DNA from 2 places in the Pseudomonas sp. NPDC099000 genome. Region 1 is predicted to be linked to the other one. Evidence: predicted binding sites of a transcription regulator. Region 1 holds the regulator's gene; the other holds the start of a gene.
What was found. Region 1 encodes sigma-54, which starts transcription at its own class of promoters, with help from an activator protein. Its sites were predicted from a motif close to ANTGGCATNNANNTTGCTNT; they were not measured.
Positions count from the first base shown of each region.

Region 1 (10,555 bases):
CGACGTCGCGACTCGCGCCCTCGATCCGCGTATCCAGCAAGTCACCGTGAGCATGGCCGGGGTCTGGGAGCGCATTCTTGTCGCTTCGACCGATGGCAGCCTGGCCGCCGATGTGCGGCCGCTGGTGCGCTTTAACGTCAGCGTGATCGTCGAGCAAAACGGTCGCCGCGAGCGCGGTGGTCATGGCGGTGGCGGTCGTACCGATTACCGTTATTTCCTCGCTGAAGACCGCGCCATGAGCTATGCCCGTGAAGCACTGCGTCAGGCATTGGTGAATCTGGAAGCCATTCCTGCGCCGGCCGGTACGTTGCCGGTGGTACTTGGTTCGGGCTGGTCCGGCGTGCTGCTGCACGAAGCGGTCGGCCACGGCCTGGAAGGCGACTTCAATCGCAAGGGCAGTTCGGCCTACAGCGGGCGCATGGGCGAGATGGTTGCGTCCAAGCTGTGCACCATCGTCGATGACGGCACGCTGGCCGGGCGTCGCGGTTCCCTGAGCGTCGATGACGAAGGCACGCCGACCGAGTGCACCACGCTGATCGAAAACGGCGTACTCAAAGGCTACATGCAGGACAAGCTCAACGCGCGCCTGATGGGCGTGGCCCGCACCGGCAACGGTCGCCGTGAATCCTACGCGCACCTTCCGATGCCACGGATGACCAACACCTACATGCTGGCGGGCGAAAGCGACCCGGCGGAAATTATCGCCTCGGTGAAGCGCGGCATCTATTGCGCCAACCTCGGCGGCGGGCAGGTGGACATCACCAGCGGCAAGTTCGTGTTCTCCACCAGCGAGGCGTACCTGATCGAGGACGGCAAAATCACCGCCCCGGTCAAAGGCGCAACATTGATCGGCAACGGCCCGGAAGCCATGAGCAAGGTGTCGATGGTCGGTAACGACCTGGCGCTGGACAGCGGAGTAGGGACGTGTGGCAAGGATGGGCAGTCGGTGCCGGTGGGTGTCGGCCAGCCAACGCTGAAAATCGATGCGATCACTGTGGGTGGCACAGGATCGTAAAAGGATGGAGCTTCGGGTGAGCCGCTTGGCGACTCACCCGATTCGAGATTTAACGCAGACCGCGTTGAGTCTCGTCAAGCTCACGGATGTACTTGAAGATTTTACGGCTCGATGCCGGTGGCTTGTTGGTCGCCAGTTCGTGCTGGGCCTGACGGATCAGGGAGCGCAACTGCTGACGATCAGCCTCCGGGTAGTCGAGCACGAACTTCTCCAGGACCGCATCGTCGCCTGCGATCAAGCGATCGCGCCAGCGTTCCAGGCCATGGAAACGTTCGTTGTATTGCCGGGTGGAGGCATCGAGTTGATCGAGCAGCATCAAAATGGCGTCAGTGTCCTGATCGCGCATTAGTTTGCCGATGAACATAAGGTGCCGTTTACGCGCGATATTCGCGGTGTGCTTGGGCGCATCAGCCAGTGCCCGGCGCATAGCGTCGGTTAACGGCAGTTTTGCCAGCAAGTCAGGCTTGAGCGTTGTAAGGCGCTCGCCGAGGTCAACCAGAGCATGAAGCTCGCGTTTAACCTGGGATTTGCTTTTTTCTCCCGTATCGAGGGAGTCGTCGTAAGAATCAACCATGGTGGCCGTCCGCAAAGAAACGCCGCCATGATAACCAGTCGGGGGCCGCTTGTCCGGCCCGGTCGCTCGAAGGCCCCAGCCGAAAGCAGAATTTGAGTGGAGAACAGCATGAGTGCAGTTGAAAGCGTCGGCCCACAAGCGTTGCCGGCACTGCAAGAACAAGTCGAGCAGATCATCGCTGAAGCCAAGCGTCAGGGAGCCAGTGCCTGTGAGGTGGCCGTGTCCCTGGAGCAGGGCCTGTCCACCTCGGTGCGCCAGCGTGAAGTCGAAACCGTCGAATTCAACCGCGACCAGGGCTTTGGCATCACCTTGTACGTCGGTCAGCGCAAAGGCTCGGCCAGCACCTCGGCCAGTGGTCCTGAAGCAATTCGTGAAACCGTCGCGGCGGCGTTGGCCATCGCCAAGCACACCTCCGAAGACGAAGCTTCCGGCCTCGCGGATGCCGCGCTGATGGCCAGGGATCTGCAGGATTTCGACCTGTTCCATGAATGGGACATCACTCCGGAGCAAGCCATCGAACAGGCGCTGACCTGTGAAGCAGCGGCATTTGCTGCCGACAGCCGGATCAAGAACGCCGATGGCACCACCCTTAGCACCCATCAAGGCTGCCGCGTTTACGGCAACAGTCACGGTTTCATCGGCGGTTACGCGTCGACCCGACACAGCCTGAGTTGCGTGATGATCGCCGAGGCCGATGGCCAGATGCAGCGCGATTACTGGTACGACGTGAACCGTCAGGGCAACTTGCTGGCCGACCCGGTGAGCATCGGCCAACGCGCCGCGCAACGGGCCGCGAGCCGATTGGGCGCCCGTCCTGTGCCGACCTGCGAAGTGCCGGTGCTGTTTTCCGCGGAACTGGCCGGTGGCTTGTTCGGCAGCTTCCTCTCGGCGATTTCCGGCGGCAGTCTGTATCGCAAGTCGTCGTTCCTGGAAGGTACGCTGGGTCAGAAACTGTTCCCGGAATGGCTGACCATCGATGAGCGTCCGCACTTGATGCGCGCCATGGGCAGTTCGGCGTTCGACGGTGATGGCTTGGCGACTTACGCCAAACCGTTCGTCGAAAAAGGTGAGTTGGTCTCCTACATCCTCGGCACTTACTCCGGCCGCAAGTTGGGCATGCCGAGCACCGCCAACGCGGGTGGCGTGCACAACCTGTTCGTCACCCATGGTGATGAAGATCAGGCCGCCTTGCTGCGCCGCATGGGTCGCGGCTTGCTGGTCACCGAGCTGATGGGCCAGGGGCTGAATATGGTCACCGGCGATTACTCTCGTGGTGCAGCGGGTTACTGGGTCGAGAACGGCGAAATCCAGTTCGCGGTCCAGGAAGTGACCATCGCCGGCAACATGCGTGACATGTTCAAGCAGATCGTTGCCGTCGGTAATGACCTGGAATTGCGCAGCAACATTCGCACTGGTTCGGTGTTGATTGAGCGGATGACTGTGGCCGGTAGCTAAACCCCCGACCGTTACACAAAAAGGCGCGCTATCTATCGGATGGCGCGCCTTTTTTATTGGACTCACGCAAAACCCTGTGGGAGCGGGCTTGCCCGCGATGACGGAGTATCAGGCAACGAAGATATTGAATGTGATGGCCTCATCGCGGGCAAGCCCGCTCCCACAATGTACTCGGTACATCGCTGGGGTTGTTTTGGTTCTCATTATCATCTAATAATAAATCTCATTAACGAATGAGCCCGGATCATGAGTTCAGCCTTGCACGAGCAGCCTTACCTCGAAAGCTGCGCTGGATGAGTCGCCAGATCCGTTGCGCGATGGACCCCGACGAGCCGCGTCTGATCGAGCATTACCTGGCTGAAGGCCGGTATCTGGCGTGTTGCACGGCCACTTCGCCCTGGACATCGCCGAAAAAGAAGGCCTATCAGCAGGGGCGGCCGTTGATCGATGTCGCCCTGGAACACACCGACCTGACGCGCAGCCAACTGGAAGAATTGCTCAATCCAGAGAAGCTCACCGCAGACGGCGTGTAATCACCGCTACCGCTTTGGAGGCTCACCATGGAGCACTGGAAACGCACGATCGAAAGGGCCAATCGCCATTTCATGCTGGGCGAATTGGTCGATGCCCGCGAGGCTTACTTGCAGGCCCTTGCCCTGGCCCAGGTGTTGTTCGAGCGCTGGGCGGATGCCGACGAAGCGGTGGCGGCCTGCGTGATTTCCCATCACAACCTGGCGGACCTGCATTTGCGTCTGAACCAGCCGGAGGAGAGCGCCGAATACTTGTGCGCGATCCATCAGCGGTTGTTGCAGACCCTGCAGGACCCGCGCCTGGCCCCGGCCCTGCGTGAAGCCGCGCTGCGCCAAAGCAGCAAAACTTATGTCGAGCTGCTGAATTTCATCAGCGAACACTGCGAATACCCGCGCACCCACCGTTTGCTGCACACCGATACCGCATCGCCTGCGCCTCTACATCATGGAGTCCATTGAAATGGCTTTTACCTTGCCTGCCCTGCCTTACGCTTACGATGCCCTGGAACCGCATATCGATGCGCAAACCATGGAGATCCACTACACCAAGCACCATCAGACCTACATCAATAATCTCAATGCCGCGGTCGAAGGCACCGAATTTGCCGAGTGGTCGGTGGAAAAGCTGGTCGCCAGCGTCCAGCAACTGCCGAAAAAACTCCGCGCGGCGGTGATCAATCAGGGCGGCGGCCACGCCAACCATTCGCTGTTCTGGGAAGTGATGGCGCCTCACGGCGGCGGCAAACCCGACGGTGCGCTGGCCAAGGCGATTGATGAGCAACTGGGCGGTCTGGACAGTTTCAAGGATGCGTTCACCAAAGCTGCGCTGACCCGATTTGGCAGTGGCTGGGCGTGGCTCAGCGTCACGCCGCAAAAGACCCTGATTGTGGAAAGTAGCGGTAACCAGGACAGCCCGTTGATGAATGGCAATACGCCGATCCTTGGCCTGGACGTCTGGGAGCACGCTTATTACCTGCAATATCAGAACCGTCGTCCGGAATACATTAATGCGTTCTACAACGTGATCATTTGGCCTGAAGTCACTGCGCGTTATCAGGCTGCGCTGGTTTAAGTCCTCTATAAAAACAATCCAAGGCTGACTATGGGCACTGAAACACTGGCAATCGGCAGCGGACGAATGTTTCGTTACGCGTTGGGATCGCTGTTGCTGCTGGCGGGCATGTCGTTATTGGTCGCCCATGGGCTGGCGTGGCTGAATCTCGAACCCAAACTGTTGCGTGCTCTGCAGGGCGGGGCGATTTGCGCCCTGGGCACTGCGTTGGGTGCGGTGCCGGTGCTGGTGATTCGGCGGATGCCACAGGCGGTCAGCGACACACTGCTCGGTTTCGGTGCCGGGGTGATGCTTGCGGCGACGGCGTTTTCGCTGATCGTTCCGGGTATCTCCGCTGCTGAAAGCCTGGGGCTGACTCCCTGGGCGGCCAGTGGCCTGATCAGCTTCGGCATCATGCTCGGCGCGTTCGGGCTGTTTCTGGTGGACCGAAAGGTGTCTGGCGCTTCGCCGGAAATGTTCGTCGGAACGCTGGAGCGGCCATTCATCCCGCCACGGATCTGGCTGTTTGTGTTTGCCATCATTGCCCACAACATTCCTGAAGGCATGGCGGTCGGAGTCTCGGCCGGTGGTGGAATGCCCGATGCTGACAGCCTGGCCATGGGCATCGCGTTGCAGGATGTGCCGGAAGGACTGGTAATCGCGCTGGTGTTGGCCGGGGCGGGAATGTCGCGGGTCAAGGCGTTCCTGATAGGTGCTGCGTCAGGTCTGGTCGAGCCGGTCTTCGCGCTGTTGTGCGCCTGGCTGGTGAGCCTGGCCGAATTGCTGTTGCCGTTGGGATTGGCGTTGGCGGCGGGTGCGATGTTGCTGGTGGTCACCCATGAAGTCATCCCCGAGTCGCGGCGCAATGGTCACGACAAGCTGGCGAGCCTTGGCTTGTTGATCGGGTTTTGTTTGATGATGGTGATGGATACTGCACTCGCCTAGGCGAGTGCTTAGCCGCCTTCGCCGAAGTAGTCGTTGATCAAATCCACCAATGCTTGCAAGGCATCGTCGGCCTGCTCACCTTCGGTACTCAGGTGAATTTTTGTTCCCTTGCCGGCGGCGAGCATCATCATGGCCATGATGCTTTTGCCGTCTACCATGGACTCGGGAGTACGTCCGACCCGTATCGTGCAATCCTTGAACTCACCGGCAACGCCAACGAATTTTGCCGAAGCACGGGCATGAAGGCCCAGCTTGTTGATGATTTCTATTTCCCGAGCAGGCATCGCGATGTGAATCCTTTAGCTGAGGTCGCGGTGGCGAACCTGGACGTTCTTCAGGGATTGTTGCAGGACCTGGCCCAGACGTTCGGTCAGGTAGACGGAGCGGTGATGCCCGCCGGTGCAGCCAATGGCAATGGTGACATAAGCGCGGTTGCTGGCGGCAAAGCGCGGCAACCACTTGAGCAGGTAAGTGGAAATGTCCTGAAACATCTCTTCGACGTCCGGTTGTGCCGCCAGGTACTCGGCCACCGGTTGATCAAGCCCGGACTGATCGCGCAATTCCGGCTTCCAGTAAGGGTTGGGCAGGCAGCGCACGTCGAACACCAGGTCGGCATCTACCGGCATGCCACGTTTGAATCCGAAAGATTCCACCAGGAACGCAGTGCCGCTATCTGGCTGGTTCAACAGGCGCAACTTGATGGTATCGCGTAGTTGATACAGGTTCAGGTTGGTGGTGTTGACTTTGAGGTCCGCCAGATCGGCGATCGGCCCCAGCAAACTGGTTTCGTCCTGAATCGCCTCCGCCAACGAACGGTGGGCAGTACTCAGCGGGTGGCGACGGCGGGTTTCCGAGAAGCGTTTGAGCAAGGTCTCTTCGTCGGCGTCCAGGTACAACACATCGCATTTGATATGCCGACTGCGGACTTCTTCCAGCAGCTCCGGAAACCGCGATAGATGACTCGGCAGGTTGCGCGCATCGATAGATACAGCAACCAGCGGTTGTGCGAGTTCAGTATGAATCAGCGCTCGCTCGGCCAGTTCCGGCAGCAATCCGGCGGGCAGGTTGTCGATGCAGTAGTAGCCGTTGTCCTCGAGAACATCGAGTGCGGTACTTTTACCTGAGCCGGAACGGCCACTGACGATGATCAGGCGCATGATTAATGACCGTTTTGCTCGTCCAGGACAACCTGATACAAGGCTTCATTGCTCGGGGCGCTGCGCAGTTTTTCGCGGACTTCCTTGCGATCGAGCATGCTGGCGATCTGGCGCAGTAGTTCCAGGTGGGCATCGGTAGCGGCTTCCGGGACCAGCAGAACGAACAGCAGGTCAACCGGGGCGCCGTCGATGGCGTCGAAATCGATGGGTGCATCGAGGTGCATCAAGGCACTAATGGGTGAGGTGCAACCCTTGAGGCGACAGTGGGGAATGGCGATGCCGTTGCCAAAACCGGTAGAACCGAGTTTTTCACGGGCGACCAGGCTCTCGAAAACATCCTGCATGGCCAGATCCGGCACTTCGCGGTGGATAAGGTTGGCAATTTGCTCGAGGGCTTTCTTTTTGCTGCCGCCCGGCACGTTCACGAGGGAACGGCCGGGGGTCAGGATGTTTTCAAGTCGGATCATGGGTTGGGAGTGTTAACGACCGGTCGCGCCCTGAAGGAGGCTTTGGGTCTTTTCCTTATGCTTTTTGAGTTGTTTATCCAGCTTGTCGGTCAGTGCGTCGATCGCCGCGTACATATCGGTATGCTCCGCGTTTGCGACCACTTCATTGCCGGGAATATGCAGCGTGGCTTCGATTTTCTGCTTGAGCTTTTCGACCGTCATCGTGACCTGCACGTTGGTGATCTTGTCGAAATGCCTCTCTAATCGTTCGAGTTTTTCGCCGATGTAGGCGCGCAGAGGTTCGGTCACTTCCAGTTGGTGTCCACTGATGTTGACTTGCATACAGCTTCTCCTTCGTTGCCAGTGCATAAAGCGGTAGATCAGATGATCTACCACTGGAACGCTGTGGCGTGGCTCTACATCAACCGCTTGCGTTCGCTCGAAGGCGCGATCCCTAGAGATTCGCGGTACTTGGCGACGGTGCGGCGAGCCACCTGAATGCCTTGTGCCTCCAGTAAACCAGCGATCTTGCTGTCACTCAACGGCTTTTTCTGATTTTCCGCGGCAACCAGTTTTTTGATGATCGCGCGGATCGCTGTGGACGAGCATTCACCGCCTTCGGAGGTGCTGACGTGGCTGGAGAAAAAGTATTTCAGTTCATAGATGCCCCGAGGGGTATGCATGAATTTCTGCGTGGTCACCCGTGAAATCGTCGACTCGTGCATCCCCACCGCTTCGGCGATGTCATGCAGCACCAGCGGTTTCATCGCTTCGTCGCCGTACTCCAGGAAGCCGCGCTGGTGCTCGACAATCTGGGTGGCCACTTTCATCAGGGTTTCGTTGCGACTTTGCAGGCTTTTGATGAACCAGCGGGCTTCTTGCAACTGATTGCGCATGAAAGTGTTGTCGGCGCTGGTGTCGGCGCGGCGCACAAACCCGGCGTATTGGGCGTTGACCCGCAGTCGTGGCACCGATTCCTGGTTCAGCTCGACCAGCCAGCGCTCATTGTCCTTGCGCACGATCACGTCAGGGACAACGTACTCGGCTTCACTGGACTCGATCTGCGAGCCCGGGCGCGGGTTGAGGCTCTGCACCAGCTCGATGACCTGGCGCAATTCATCTTCCTTGAGCTTCATGCGACGCATCAGCTGGCTGTAATCACGGCTGCCGAGCAGGTCGATGTAGTCGGTGACCAGACGTTTCGCTTCGGCCAGCCAAGGCGTCTTGGCTGGCAGTTGGCGCAATTGCAGCAGCAGGCATTCGCCCAGGTTGCGGGCGCCAATGCCGGCTGGTTCGAATTGCTGGATGCGGTGCAGGACGGCTTCGATTTCGTCCAGTTCGATGTCCAGTTCCGGATCGAAGGCCTCGAGAATTTCCTCGAGGGTTTCGTCCAGGTAGCCCTGATTGTTGATGCAGTCGATCAGGGTCACGGCGATCAGGCGATCGGTGTCGGACATCGGTGCCAGGTTCAGTTGCCACAACAAATGGCTTTGCAGGCTTTCACCGGCCGATGTGCGGGTGGTGAAATCCCACTCGTCGTCATCATTGCTCGGCAGGCTGCTGGCGCTGGTCTGGTAGACGTCTTCCCACGCGGTATCGACGGGCAGCTCGTTGGGAATGCGCTCGTTCCAGTCGCCTTCCTCGAGGTTATCCACCGTCGGGGCGGTTTCCTGGTAAGAGGGTTCCGAAATATCGGCGTTGGGGAGCTGTTCGGCTTTGTCGGCCAAGGGGTCGGCGTTATCGAAGTCGTCGCCTTCTTCCTGGCGTTCGAGCATCGGATTGGACTCCAGGGCCTCCTGGATTTCCTGTTGCAGGTCCAGGGTCGACAATTGGAGCAGGCGGATGGCCTGTTGGTGCTGAGGTGTCATCGTCAGCTGCTGGCCCATTCTCAAGACTAGCGATGGTTTCATGGCAGGGGCTTAACACCTTATTCGCCGGCGCACATGCGCCATCCACTACAGGGCGCCGGAGCGCCAAACATAAGCAAATTATATGCCCGAAACTGCAGCGTTTGCCTAGAGCGCTGTAACAATAAAAAAGTATTGATTTTTTATCGAGACAAGCGCTCGGACAATCAGCCAGACACCTTAGCGCTTAAAGGCGGAATTCGTGGCCCAGATACACTTCCTTGACCAGTTCGTTGGCCAGGATGGTGGCGGAGTCACCTTCGGCGATCAGTTGGCCATCGTTGACGATGTAGGCGGTTTCGCAGATATCCAGGGTTTCACGGACGTTGTGGTCAGTGATCAGCACGCCAATGCCTTTGGCCTTGAGGTGGTAGATGATCTGTTTGATGTCGCCCACCGAAATCGGGTCCACACCGGCGAATGGTTCGTCGAGGAGGATGAATTTCGGGTTGGTGGCCAGTGCCCGGGCGATTTCCACCCGGCGACGCTCACCGCCGGACAGGCTCATGCCGAGGTTGTCGCGGATATGGCTGATGTGGAATTCCTGCAGCAGGCTTTCCAGCTCCTTGCGACGCTCGGCCTTGTCGAGTTCCTTGCGGGTCTCGAGGATGGCCATGATGTTGTCCGCCACCGACAGTTTGCGGAAGATCGACGCTTCTTGCGGAAGATAGCCGATACCGGCCTTTGCACGGCCGTGCATCGGTTGGTGGCTGACGTCCAGATCATCGATCAGCACGCGGCCCTGATCGGCCTGCACCAGGCCGACGATCATGTAGAAGCAGGTGGTCTTGCCGGCGCCGTTAGGACCTAGCAGGCCGACGATTTGACCGCTGTCGATGGACAGGCTGACGTCGCGCACGACCTGGCGGCTCTTGTAGCTCTTGGCCAGATGCTGAGCTTTCAGAGTTGCCATTACTGGGCCTTTTGCTCGTCGGTTTTCTTCTTCGGCTGGATCACCATGTCGATGCGCGGGCGCGACTCGGTGACCTTGGCGCCTGTCGCGCGACCGGCGCTCGCAAGCTTTTTCTCGGTGTCGTAGACGATTTTCTCGCCTTGGGTGGTGTTGTTGTCCTTGTCGATAACTTTTGCCTTATCGATCAGCACGACGCGGTTTTGCGAGGCGTGGTACTGGATAGTCACCCCCCAACCCTGAACAGGCTTGGTGTCGCCAGCCGTCTGCATCTGCTCGAAGTAGGCCAGGTTGCCCACCGAGGTCACCACATCGATGTCGCCAGCCGGGGTGCGGGTGATGGTCACGGTATTGCCAGTGACCTTCATCGAGCCCTGAGTAATGATCACGTCACCTTTATAGGTGGCAACGCCATTCTTGTCGTCCAGTTGGGCGTCGTCGGCCTGAATGCGGATAGGCTGCTCTTGATCGTTCGGCAGAGCCCAGGCGCTCACGCTTCCCAGTGCTGCGCCCAGACTGAGCAAAATAGGGAGAGTTTTAACGAGCCTCATACTGTCCTCTTACG
Region 1 covers NZ_JBIWAF010000007.1:86,090-96,644, forward strand. Annotated here, with positions in the region: gene tldD (metalloprotease TldD) at 1-1,015, shown strand, start outside; gene yjgA (ribosome biogenesis factor YjgA) at 1,065-1,589, opposite strand; gene pmbA (metalloprotease PmbA) at 1,698-3,044, shown strand; partial or broken gene ACIQV9_RS11385 (FagA protein) at 3,291-3,448, shown strand; partial or broken gene ACIQV9_RS11390 (hypothetical protein) at 3,458-3,577, shown strand; gene ACIQV9_RS11395 (hypothetical protein) at 3,605-4,033, shown strand; gene ACIQV9_RS11400 (superoxide dismutase) at 4,035-4,646, shown strand; gene ACIQV9_RS11405 (ZIP family metal transporter) at 4,677-5,570, shown strand; gene ACIQV9_RS11410 (HPr family phosphocarrier protein) at 5,579-5,854, opposite strand; gene rapZ (RNase adapter RapZ) at 5,870-6,727, opposite strand; gene ptsN (PTS IIA-like nitrogen regulatory protein PtsN) at 6,730-7,194, opposite strand; gene hpf (ribosome hibernation-promoting factor, HPF/YfiA family) at 7,207-7,515, opposite strand; gene ACIQV9_RS11430 (RNA polymerase factor sigma-54) at 7,590-9,083, opposite strand; gene lptB (LPS export ABC transporter ATP-binding protein) at 9,268-9,993, opposite strand; gene lptA (lipopolysaccharide transport periplasmic protein LptA) at 9,993-10,541, opposite strand; gene lptC (LPS export ABC transporter periplasmic protein LptC) at 10,528-10,555, opposite strand, start outside.

Region 2 (10,555 bases), on a different contig from region 1:
CCGGTCACGTCCAGTTGTTTGTTGGCTGCATAGAGACCGCTAAGGCCGATATTGAAAGACATATTCCACTCCTTTGTGCCGTGTTAGTCGGCTCTATATACCAATGGTTTGTACTTTGGACAGGGCAACACTGCCCAGGCCTGCCAGGTTCAGCATCAACTCACCGCCGGTCTGGCTGATGGTCACGCTGTTGACGGTTGCCGGCAGGTAAGTCACCAGCGAGGTCGCCTTGCTGTCGTAGGTCGCGGTGGCGGCAAATTTGTAGGTGCCGGCCTTGGCCACTTCGCCCGCATCGTTCTTGCCGTCCCAGATGAAACTGGCGTTGCCGGCCTTCTGGCTGCCCAGGTCGATGGTGCGGACCACTTTGCCATTTGCGTCGGTGATCTTGATCGTGACCGGATCCACCGATGCCGGAACCACGGCCGTGCCGTTGAAGCTCTTGGAGGTATCGACGACCGCTGTGTCGGTCTGCGCGACCACCGAGCGGCCCACCAGCGAAGACGCTTGCAGCGCTTGCGACGAGTTGTAGTTGCCGGCAATGCCGCTGACCGTTTCGTTCAGCGTGGTGATGCCTTCCAGGCTACTGAACTGCGCCAACTGGGCCACGAACTCGCCGTTGTCTTGCGGTTCCAGCGGGTTCTGGTTTTTCAGCTGGGTGACCAGCAATTGCAGGAACGCATCCTTGCCCAACGCCTTCTTGCCTGTAGCGCTGTTGGTCGCCGCGGCCAGACCGTCAGCACTGGCATTGGTCTTGACCGAAGAGTTGGCCAGGACGTCCTTGATGCTCACACCGCTGGTGGTATCGGTAACACTCATCTGAGTCGCCCCTTATCACTGACCGAGGGTCAGGACCTTCTGCATCATGGTTTTGGCGGTGTTCATCATTTCGGCGTTGGTCTGGAACGAGCGACTGGCAGAAATCATGTCGGCCATTTCTTCGACGACGTTGACGTTCGGGTAGTAGACGTAGCCCTTGGCATCGGCGGCCGGATGATTCGGCTCGTAGCGCGCGTCAAGGTTGCTCTGGTCTTCGACCACGCCCAGCACTTGCACGCCTTGACCGGCGGCGTCCTGGTTCTGGAACAGCGAATCGCTGCCGCCGCTCTGGCCGCCCTGGAACATGGTGGCGAACACCGGGTGACGGGCGCGATAGGTCTGGTCGATGCTCGAGGAGACGGTTTCGGCGTTGGCGATGTTCGAGGCCACGGTGTTCAAGCGCGTGGTCTGCGCACTCATGCCGCTACCGGCAATGTTGAAAACACTGGATAGAGACATGAATTACTCTCCGCGCAGGGCTGACATCAGCCCTTTGAATTTGCTGTTGAGCAGGGTGAAGCTGGCCTGGAAGCCGACGGCGTTTTCCGCGTAGTTCGACTGTTCCAGTTGGGCGTCCACGGTGTTCTGGTCGATCGACGGCTGCATCGGCGTGCGATACATCAGCGACTCGTCGCCATTGCCCAGGCCTTCGGCCTCGATATGGCGGTTGTTGGTCATGTTCAAGGCAAACGTGCCACCCTTGGTTTTCTCGTTCTGTGCGGCCAGCACTTTGGAGAACTCCAGGTCCCGAGCCTTGTAGTTCGGGGTGTCGGCGTTGGCGATGTTGTTGGCCAGGACTTCGGCACGCTGAGCGCGGAAGCCCAGGGCTTGTTCGTGGATACCGAGCGCTTTATCGAAGCTGATGCTCATGTCGGGAAACCTTCGGGTGACCTGATTTTTCGTAACAGAGACATAGCAAGTGGCGTGCCAATTCAAAAAAGCCCGGAAACCGGGGCTTTGCGGGCGGTGGCAAGGCGGCAATGCCAGAAAAGCGGCAACCGATTTCCGCCGCCTGCCGCTTTTCTGCCGCTTATCACCCTCCAAAGATCACCACCATCCCCTGTGGCGAGGGGGCTTGCTCCCGTTCGGCTGCGAAGCAGTCGTAAATGCGATTTAACTTTGAAATGCCGGGGCCGCTTCGCGACCCAACGGGGGCAAGCCCCCTCGCCACAGGGCCCGCTCCCACAGGGGTATGTGGTGTTGGTGAGATGTTGGCAGGCAAAAAAAAACGGGAGCCGCTGGGGCTCCCGTTTTTTGATGCGGCCAACGAATCACTTCGCCTGGTAGATGATCCCCGGGCTGCACTGGACCATCTGGTAATGATCCGGCAATCCGTTCAGCGCTTCGGAGGCGCCGAGGAACAGATAACCGCCCGGCTTGAGCGTGCTGTGAATGCGCAACAGGATGTCTTTCTTCACCTCGGCGGAGAAGTAGATAAGCACGTTGCGGCAGAACACGATGTCGAACTTGCCCAGGGCCGCGTAGCTGTCCAGCAGGTTGAACGAGCGAAACTCCACGCGGCTCTTGATCGGCGCCTTGATGGCCCAGCGTCCAGGCCCCTTGGGGTCGAAGTAACGCTGAAGGCGCTCGGGCGACAGACCACGGCCGATGGCCAGGCTGTCGTACTCGCCGGTCTTGCAGTTGGTCAGCATGGTGCCGGACAAGTCGGTCGCGACAATTTGCGCGCCCATCTTCAACTGGCCCATGTTGACGCGCTCGAACTCATCGATCGACATCGACAGCGAATACGGTTCCTGACCCGACGAGCACGCCGCCGACCAGATCCGCAGGCGCTGGCCGGGGGCCGCCTTGATCGCTTCGGGCAATACCTTGTTCTTCAAGACTTCAAACGGATAGGTGTCACGAAACCACAGGGTTTCGTTAGTGGTCATGGCATCCACCACCATCTCGCGCAAACCGCTGCGCGGCTGGGTCTGGATGCGCTGAACCAGCTCACCCAGGGACTTGATGCCTTGCTGCTCCATCAGTTTGTTGAGACGGCTCGAGACCAGGTACTGCTTGTTTTCACCGAGCAAAATGCCACAGGCTTTTTCCAGGAACACCCGGAACTGTTCGAAATCCAAATTACCCGTAGACAAAGATGCCGCCTCTTAAATCGTGTTAACCACCAGGGGCAGAAGGCCCCTAGCTGATGTCTGCTGCTTTGATCCGGTCGACTACCCGGGATGCCAGGTCATCAGGACGGAATTTGGCAAGGAAGTCATCCGCGCCGACTTTCTTGACCATTGCCTGATTGAATACACCCGACAACGAAGTATGCAGGATGATATGAAGCTTTTGCATGCGCGGGTCGTTGCGGATCTCGGCCGTCAGGGTGTATCCGTCCATTTCCGGCATCTCGATGTCGGAAATCATCATCAGGAACTCTTCTTCCGGCTTCTTGCCCTCATCGACCAGCTTGCGCAAGTAATCCAGCGCTTGCCTGCCGTCGTTCAACGCCACCACTTCGACGCCGACCGTCTGCAGGCAACGGGTCACCTGCTTGCGCGCCACCGACGAGTCATCGACCGTCAATACCCGCAACGACAGCGCCTTGTGCTGGGTTTCGACATCCACCACGCCGACCGAAATCGCTTCCGGTGTCGGCGCCACTTCCGCCAGCACTTTCTCGACGTCGATGATTTCGACTAACTGATTGTCGACCCGAGTCACAGCCGTCAGGTAATGATCGCGTCCCGTGCCCTTGGGTGGCGGATGAATCTCCTCCCAGTTCATGTTGACGATGCGCTCCACCGATCGCACCAGGAAACCCTGGGTCTTGGTGTTGTACTCCGTGATGATCACGAACGGGTTGCTTTGATCTTTAAGTGCGCCGGAGCCGGTCGCCATTGCCAGATCAAGAATCGGAATGGTCGCCCCCCGGATATTTGCCACACCGCACACGACAGGACTGGACTTGGGCATCAGGGTCAGTTTGGGGCATTGCAGCACTTCCCGAACCTTGAACACGTTGATCCCATACAGCTGCTGGCCGTCAAGACGGAACAACAACAGCTCAAGGCGATTCTGCCCAACCAGTTGCGTGCGCTGGTTTACTGCATCCATTACACCAGCCATGCACAGACTCCTACACCAACGCTTAAGTGTGTTGCGACGCTCATTCATTGCTAAACGGCACGGCGCTTGCTTTTTAACTCTTATGAACACAGAACCGACATTTTTCCGACGCCTGACATCAACCTTCCGCAAATTGCTTTGCGCGATGTCGGCCGTTTGCCTGTTCAACGCTGGCAGCCCTGCCCTTGCTGACGCGGTTACCTTGCCTGACATGCTTATCGGCGTCACTCAGGGCTTTCTTGAATTCACCGTAGAAGACTATTTGGCCACCAGTCAAACGGAAGGCCGCTACGAAATCGAGGTCAACCAGCTCGATCCGCGACTGCGCATGCCCATGTGCGACAAGGAATTGACAGCCACCCTGGAGAGCCCGGCGACCCCGATCGGGCGAGTCACGGTCAAGGTCCGCTGCGACAGCACATCCCCCTGGACAGTCTTCGTACCCGCTCAAGTCCGCCTGTTTCGGGACGTTGTCACGACCACCCGGCCGCTCAAACGCGCGGGGGTCATCGAGCCCGGCGACGTCATGTTGCGCGAGCGGGACATCAGCCTGATCAACCAGGGTTATTTCACCTCCCTGGAACAGGCTGTCGGGCAGAAACTTACCCGACCAACGGTCGCCAATCAGGTACTGACGCTGGTCCATCTCGAACAGGCGGAAGTCATCAGCAAGGGCGATCAAGTGGTGATTACCGCCCGCAGTGGTACGCTCAGTGTGCGTATGCCGGGCGAAGCCCTGTCCAACGGCGGCCTGCGTGAACAGATTCGAGTGAAAAACCTTAACTCCCAGCGGGTCATCAAGGCGCAAGTCATGGCGCCGGGCCAGGTGGAAGTGGCCATGTAGAACGATCTGTGGGTGAAAGATGGCGCGCCGCCCGGCTGTTCCCTAAACTGTGCCGCAGGCAGGACAAGCGCTGGCGCATGCAAGCTCATTGATAAATGGGCCTAAAGTTTTCGCAGGGATAGCCGAAAACATGGCAAGCGTCCAAATACCCAGAGGTTTTTATCATGGTCATCGATTTCAGCCGTTTGAACAGCTCCTCGTCACTTACCGGTAGTACGCGTACCAGCACCGCGAAGGAAACCGCCGAAACCGGCAAATCCGCGCCGCTGAATACCCCGGCCGAACAGGCCAGTACCGCCAAAAGCGGGGAATCGGTACACCTCAGCAATGAGGCTCAACAGTTGCAGAAGGTCACTGACAAGCTGCGCGATCAGCCTGCCGTCGACAACGCCCGCGTGGCCGAGTTGAAAGCAGCGATTGCCGATGGCAGCTATAAAGTCGACAGCAACCGTGTAGCCAGCAAACTGCTCAACTTCGAAGCCCAGCGCTAGGCCACGGCCTGCGCCAGGCTTTTGGACGCTTAAACCCCAAGGCCAGCCATGCACGACACTAATTTACTGCAACTGATCACCGACGACTTTGCTCCAGCGCAATACCTGCTGGAGTTACTGCAAACCGAGTCCCTCGCCTTGCACGGTCGCGATATGCCGCTGCTCGAAGATATTCTGGCGAAGAAACAGGCAATGATCATTCTGCTTGAACAGCATGGCCGCAAACGCAGCGAAATCCTCGCCAGCCTGAACCTGCCGACCGATCGCAGTGGCCTGGAGCAACTTGCCAGCCAGTCGAGCATTGGCGATCAATTGCTGGAACAGAGCGAGAAACTGACCGATCTGCTGGCTCAATGCCAGGCGGCCAACGTCAATAATGGCCAGTCGATCCTGGTCCAGCAGGCCGCCACGGCCAATCAGCTGAAAATCCTCACCGGCGGCGAACCACCAGCGCTTTACGATGCCCGCGGATCAACCTCCATGCTAGCGAAGCCGCGCCCGCTTAGTCAGGCTTGAGCCTGTTAATGAGCACGCTCTATCAAGACGCGTCACATGCTGGCAGTATGCTAGCAAGTCGCAGTCAAATTTTGTCTGGAGAATGATGAACCGTGTTCAATGCCTTAAACGCGGAAGATGCTCCGCAGCCACCCAAGGTGCTATCCACGCCGATGGAGATCGCCGGTAACCTGCGGCAGCTGCAAGAAAGCCATGACCCGCTGATCATCACGTTCCACGAACGCAGCCAGCGCTTCCAGAGCTATCTGGTGGACGTCGACCGTGACGGCAACAGGATTGCCCTGGACGAGATGGTGCCGCGCGATGGCGAACGCTATCTGCTGGCCGGCGAGCCATTTCGGGTTGAAGGCTTCCACGACGGCGTGCGCATTGCGTGGGAAAGCAACGGCCCGCTGACCATCGATGAGTCCGGTGATCGCTGCTACCGAGGCACCCTCCCCGATGAAGTGGTCTACCACCAACGCCGCAATGCCTTCCGGGCTGCATTGAAACTGGCACAACTGGTCGATGTCGAACTGGGCGGTGAAAAGCTCAAGTTCCCGATCAGAGGCAAGCTGCTGGACATCTCTGCCACGGGCTGCAAGTTGCGCTTCGAAGGTGACATCACCGCCCGGCTGCAATTGGGTCAGGTCTACGACCGCTTCGTCGCCAATCTGCCCTTTGGCAACATGACCGCACCGGTAGAACTGCGTTACCTGCACTTCGAAGAAAGAATCTCCACCACCTTCGCCGGCATCCGCTTTCACAACATGAGCGGACTGGTGCAGCGCCAGGTCGAACGGTTCGTCTATCAGCTCCAGCGTGAAGCACGCCGTTTCGACAAAGACGACATGTAATACGGCGCTTCAACAAAAAACGGGCAGTCCCTTGCGGTGACTGCCCGTTTTTTTATGCGCCGGTTTAAGGCCTGGCTTCGGTAAAGCTTTGCTCGCGACCCGCGTCCGGGTCATCTGGTGGTGGATCGGTTTCGGGATCCGGTTCGGGTTCAGGCGCAGGTTCCGGGTTGATCGGGTTTTGCATCTGATCCTGCACCACCTGCTCATCGACCCGTGGGTCAAGGCACGCCACCAGCGGCGAACTCGACATGCTGTCCGGCATGGCCACGTGATGCAGCGGCGCATCTTCGACCTGGTGCAGGTTGGTGACCGCTTTCGGGCGAATTCGCCACACCAGCACCAAGGCGAAGAAACTGAAGAAGGCATACAGCATGTGGCTGCCAAACAGCTTCATCAGGACCCCGGCCACCAACGGCCCGATACTGGCGCCAACGCCGTAAGTCACCAGCAACATCGCGGTCAGCGACACGCGACGATCACCTTCGACGTGGTCATTGGAGAATGCCACCGCCAGCGGATACAGGCAGAACATCACCAGCGAACAGAAGAACCCGGCGACAAACAGAACCTCCAGCGGCACCTGCTGCATGATGGCCAGCGGCAACGCGGTCAGGGCCAGGACTACCGCAAAACAGCGGATCAACAACGCCCGGTCATAACGGTCGGACAGCCACCCCAATGGCCACTGCACCACCAACCCGGCAAAAATGCAGCTACCCATGAACAGACCGACCTGCTCCGTGGACAACCCCTGCTGCGAGGCATACAGCGGCGCCAGACCGTAGAAGGAGCCAATGATCAGCCCCGCCCCCAGCACTGTGCTCAACGACTGCGGCACCCGTTTGATGAAGAACCGCGGCTCCATCGGCGCCGGATGCAGTGGTGCCGGGTGAATCCGCCGGGTCAGGGCCACCGGCACCAGGCACAGCGCGAAGCACAAGGCGACCAGCATCAGCAGTTCCAGACCCAGGGCCGGGTGCATGACCAGAATCAGTTGGCCCAGCACTAGCCCCAGGTAAGAAGCGATCATGTAGCCGCTGAACACCGTGCCGCGCTGCGAGGCTTCGGCCTGCTCATTGAGCCAGCTCTCGATGACCATGTACTGGCACATCATGCCGAGGCCAACGATCACCCGCAGGAATATCCACGCCGGCAGCCAGTCGACCAGGCCATGGCCGAGCACCGCCGCGCCGACAATCCCGGCGCAGGCTGAATAGGCGCGAATGTGCCCGACCCGGGCGATCAGTCGGTGACCGATCTTGCCGCCCAGCACCAGGCCGAAATAGTTGGCCGCCATCAACGCACCAACCCACAGGCTGTCGACGTTATCCGCCGCCAGGCGCAAGCCCAGGTACGTACTCAGCAAGCCTGAGCCGATCAACATCATCAGCGAGGCAAAATAAAGCGCTCGAAAAGGTTTCCAGATTTGGCGCATCGGCGTTCCGAGCGGCTCCTTGCAGTGAGAATCGGGCTATCCGAAAAGATAGCCCGAAGACGACAGGTCGTCAGGCCTGGGCCGCCAGGACACGGCGCTCCCAGGGAGTAATTTCATCAAAGAAGCTGGTCAACTCCATGGTCTTCGAAGCGACGTAGCCTTCGATGAACTCCTCGCCAAACAGTTCCTTCGCCAATTGGCTACGTTTCAGACGCTCAAGAGCGGCATGCAAGGTACACGGCAACGAAAGATTATCCGGCACCTCGAACTCCCCCTGGATCGCCTCGCTCGGCTCCAGTTCGTTTTCAATGCCATACAAACCGGCGGCAAGACTGGCGGCGATCGCCAGATACGGATTCGCGTCGCCCCCCGGCAAGCGGTTCTCGACCCGACGAGCGGCCGGCGAACTTGCCGGAATGCGCAATCCGGCGGCACGGTTGTCGTGGGACCAGCAGGCATTGTTCGGCGAGGCAAACGGATGGCACAAGCGCTGATAGGAATTCACGTTCGGCGCGAACAGCGCAGTGAAATCCGCCATGCCGGCCTGCTGGCCACCAATGAAATGCCGGAAGGTCGCCGTCGGCTGACCGGCCTTGTCGCTGAACACATTCCGCCCGCTGCCGATCTCGACGATGCTCTGGTGAATGTGCATCGAACTGCCCGGCGTGTGCGCCAGCGGCTTGGCCATGCACACCACCGTCAGGCCGTGCTTGAGCGCGACTTCCTTGAGCAGGTGCTTGAACAGGAATGTCTGGTCGGCCAGCAGTAACGGATCGCCGTGCAGCAAGTTGATCTCGAACTGGCTGACGCCCATCTCGTGCATGAAGGTGTCGCGTGGCAGGCCCAGAGCCGCCATGCAGACATAGACTTCACTGAAGAACGGCCGCAAACCGTTATTGGAACTGACACTGAACGCCGAATGACCGTCCTCGCGACGACCGTCCAGGCCCAGCGGCGGCTGGAACGGTTGGGTCGGGTCGGGATTGGGCGCGAACACGAAGAATTCCAGCTCGGTCGCCACCACCGGCGCCAGGCCCAGCGCCGCGTAACGGGCGATGACCGCTTTGAGTTGGCCACGGGTCGACAGCTTCGAGCTTTCGCCGGTCAGTTCATCGGCGTCGCAAATGGCCAGTGCCCGCGGTTGCTGGCTCCAGGGCAGGCGGTGGATGTGCGCCGCGTCAGGCACCAGCGCCAGGTCGCCATCATCGCTGCCGTAAAAACGTGCTGGCGGATATCCGCCCATGATGCATTGCAGCAGCACTCCACGCGCCATCTGCAAACGCCGTCCTTCCAGAAACCCCTCGGCGGTCATTACCTTGCCACGGGGCACGCCGTTCAAATCCGGCGTGACACATTCAATCTCATCAATGCCCGTCAATCGCTGTGCGAGTGAACGCTGGCCATCGGTTGTCATGACGCAATCCTTTGTAATTGTGCGAGCCGCGAACGGCGACCCGTACAAAATAGGCTCCGCCTGTTCGGAATATCAAGCAGTGCACACAAAGAAATCACGTTCGCCCACGGGCTCGTGTTATCAGGGGAGATAGAGGCTGAACACACCGCCGCCCAACGGGCCGCCGTTGCTGATGCGGGTGCGCCCGCCCACGCCATTGCGCTGGTGCAGCGCGGCAATCCGCCCGGCAAAGTACAGGCCCAGGCCGGTGCTGCTACTGCTGTAGTTGATGCCCTGCACATAGTCCGCCTGAAGCTCGATCATCTCGGCTGGATAACCGTCGCCATCGTCGTTGATGGTCAGCACCAATTCGCCGGCCTCGTCGCCGACGCTGATCAGCAACGACTGGCGGGCGTAACGAATGGCGTTGTTGATGCAGTTGGCCAGCACCGAGGCCACCAGCTCCCGGTCGAAGAACCCCAGGGGGCTCAACGGGTCGACTTCATAAGTCGCGACGATGCCGCGACTGGCGAACACCTCTTGATGGCAAGCCAGTTGCGCTTCGAGGAAATCATCCAGCTCATGGTAGGCCGGCTGCAACGGCAGCTGATTGACGCCCAGCTTGTACAGCCCCAGCAACTGCACGAGCATGCCGTTGAGGTGAGCGAATTCGTACTCGATGACACCCTGCTCCGGGCTATGCCGCTCGGGATCGGGCAAGCGGGCCAGCCATTGGCTGTGGGCCTGCATCAGCATGGCCAACGAGTTCTTCATGTCGTGCACGGTGGAGGCAATCACCGTCGAAAAATCCAGTGCAGAGTTGTCTTGGCTCATCCGCTGAACGCCTTGATTTTCAGTTTCTGGTAGCGCGGGTAACGCGCGTCGGTGTCGGGCATCATGCCGACCAGTTTCAGGCACGCCCGGCATTCATCGAGCTCGGCCGACGGCACGCTGGTGTCCGTGCCGTGCAGCAGCGACTGCGCCATGTTCAGCGCGATACTGATGTTTTTCGGTTGCATGTGCAGGGCCTTGCGAAACACCGCCCGGGCTTCCGCCAGGTTGCCGGTCTTGTACACCTGCACGCCTTGACGGTTGAGTTCGGAGGCCGCGTTGCTCTGGCTGAGAATCGTCGGGTCATCGGTCAGT
Region 2 covers NZ_JBIWAF010000025.1:73,546-84,100, reverse strand. Annotated here, with positions in the region: gene flgE (flagellar hook protein FlgE) at 1-62, opposite strand, end outside; gene flgD (flagellar hook assembly protein FlgD) at 94-816, opposite strand; gene flgC (flagellar basal body rod protein FlgC) at 832-1,275, opposite strand; gene flgB (flagellar basal body rod protein FlgB) at 1,279-1,686, opposite strand; gene cheR (protein-glutamate O-methyltransferase CheR) at 2,088-2,915, opposite strand; gene ACIQV9_RS23380 (chemotaxis protein CheV) at 2,962-3,894, opposite strand; gene flgA (flagellar basal body P-ring formation chaperone FlgA) at 3,977-4,738, shown strand; gene flgM (flagellar biosynthesis anti-sigma factor FlgM) at 4,903-5,229, shown strand; gene ACIQV9_RS23365 (flagella synthesis protein FlgN) at 5,278-5,745, shown strand; gene ACIQV9_RS23360 (flagellar brake protein) at 5,838-6,581, shown strand; gene ACIQV9_RS23355 (MFS transporter) at 6,646-8,016, opposite strand; gene ACIQV9_RS23350 (glutamine synthetase family protein) at 8,087-9,328, opposite strand; gene ACIQV9_RS23345 (sensor histidine kinase) at 9,551-10,243, opposite strand; gene ACIQV9_RS23340 (response regulator) at 10,240-10,555, opposite strand, start outside.
Region 2: a site for sigma-54 is predicted at 1,729-1,748, ahead of flgB (flagellar basal body rod protein FlgB). Genes of this name have one in related genera too.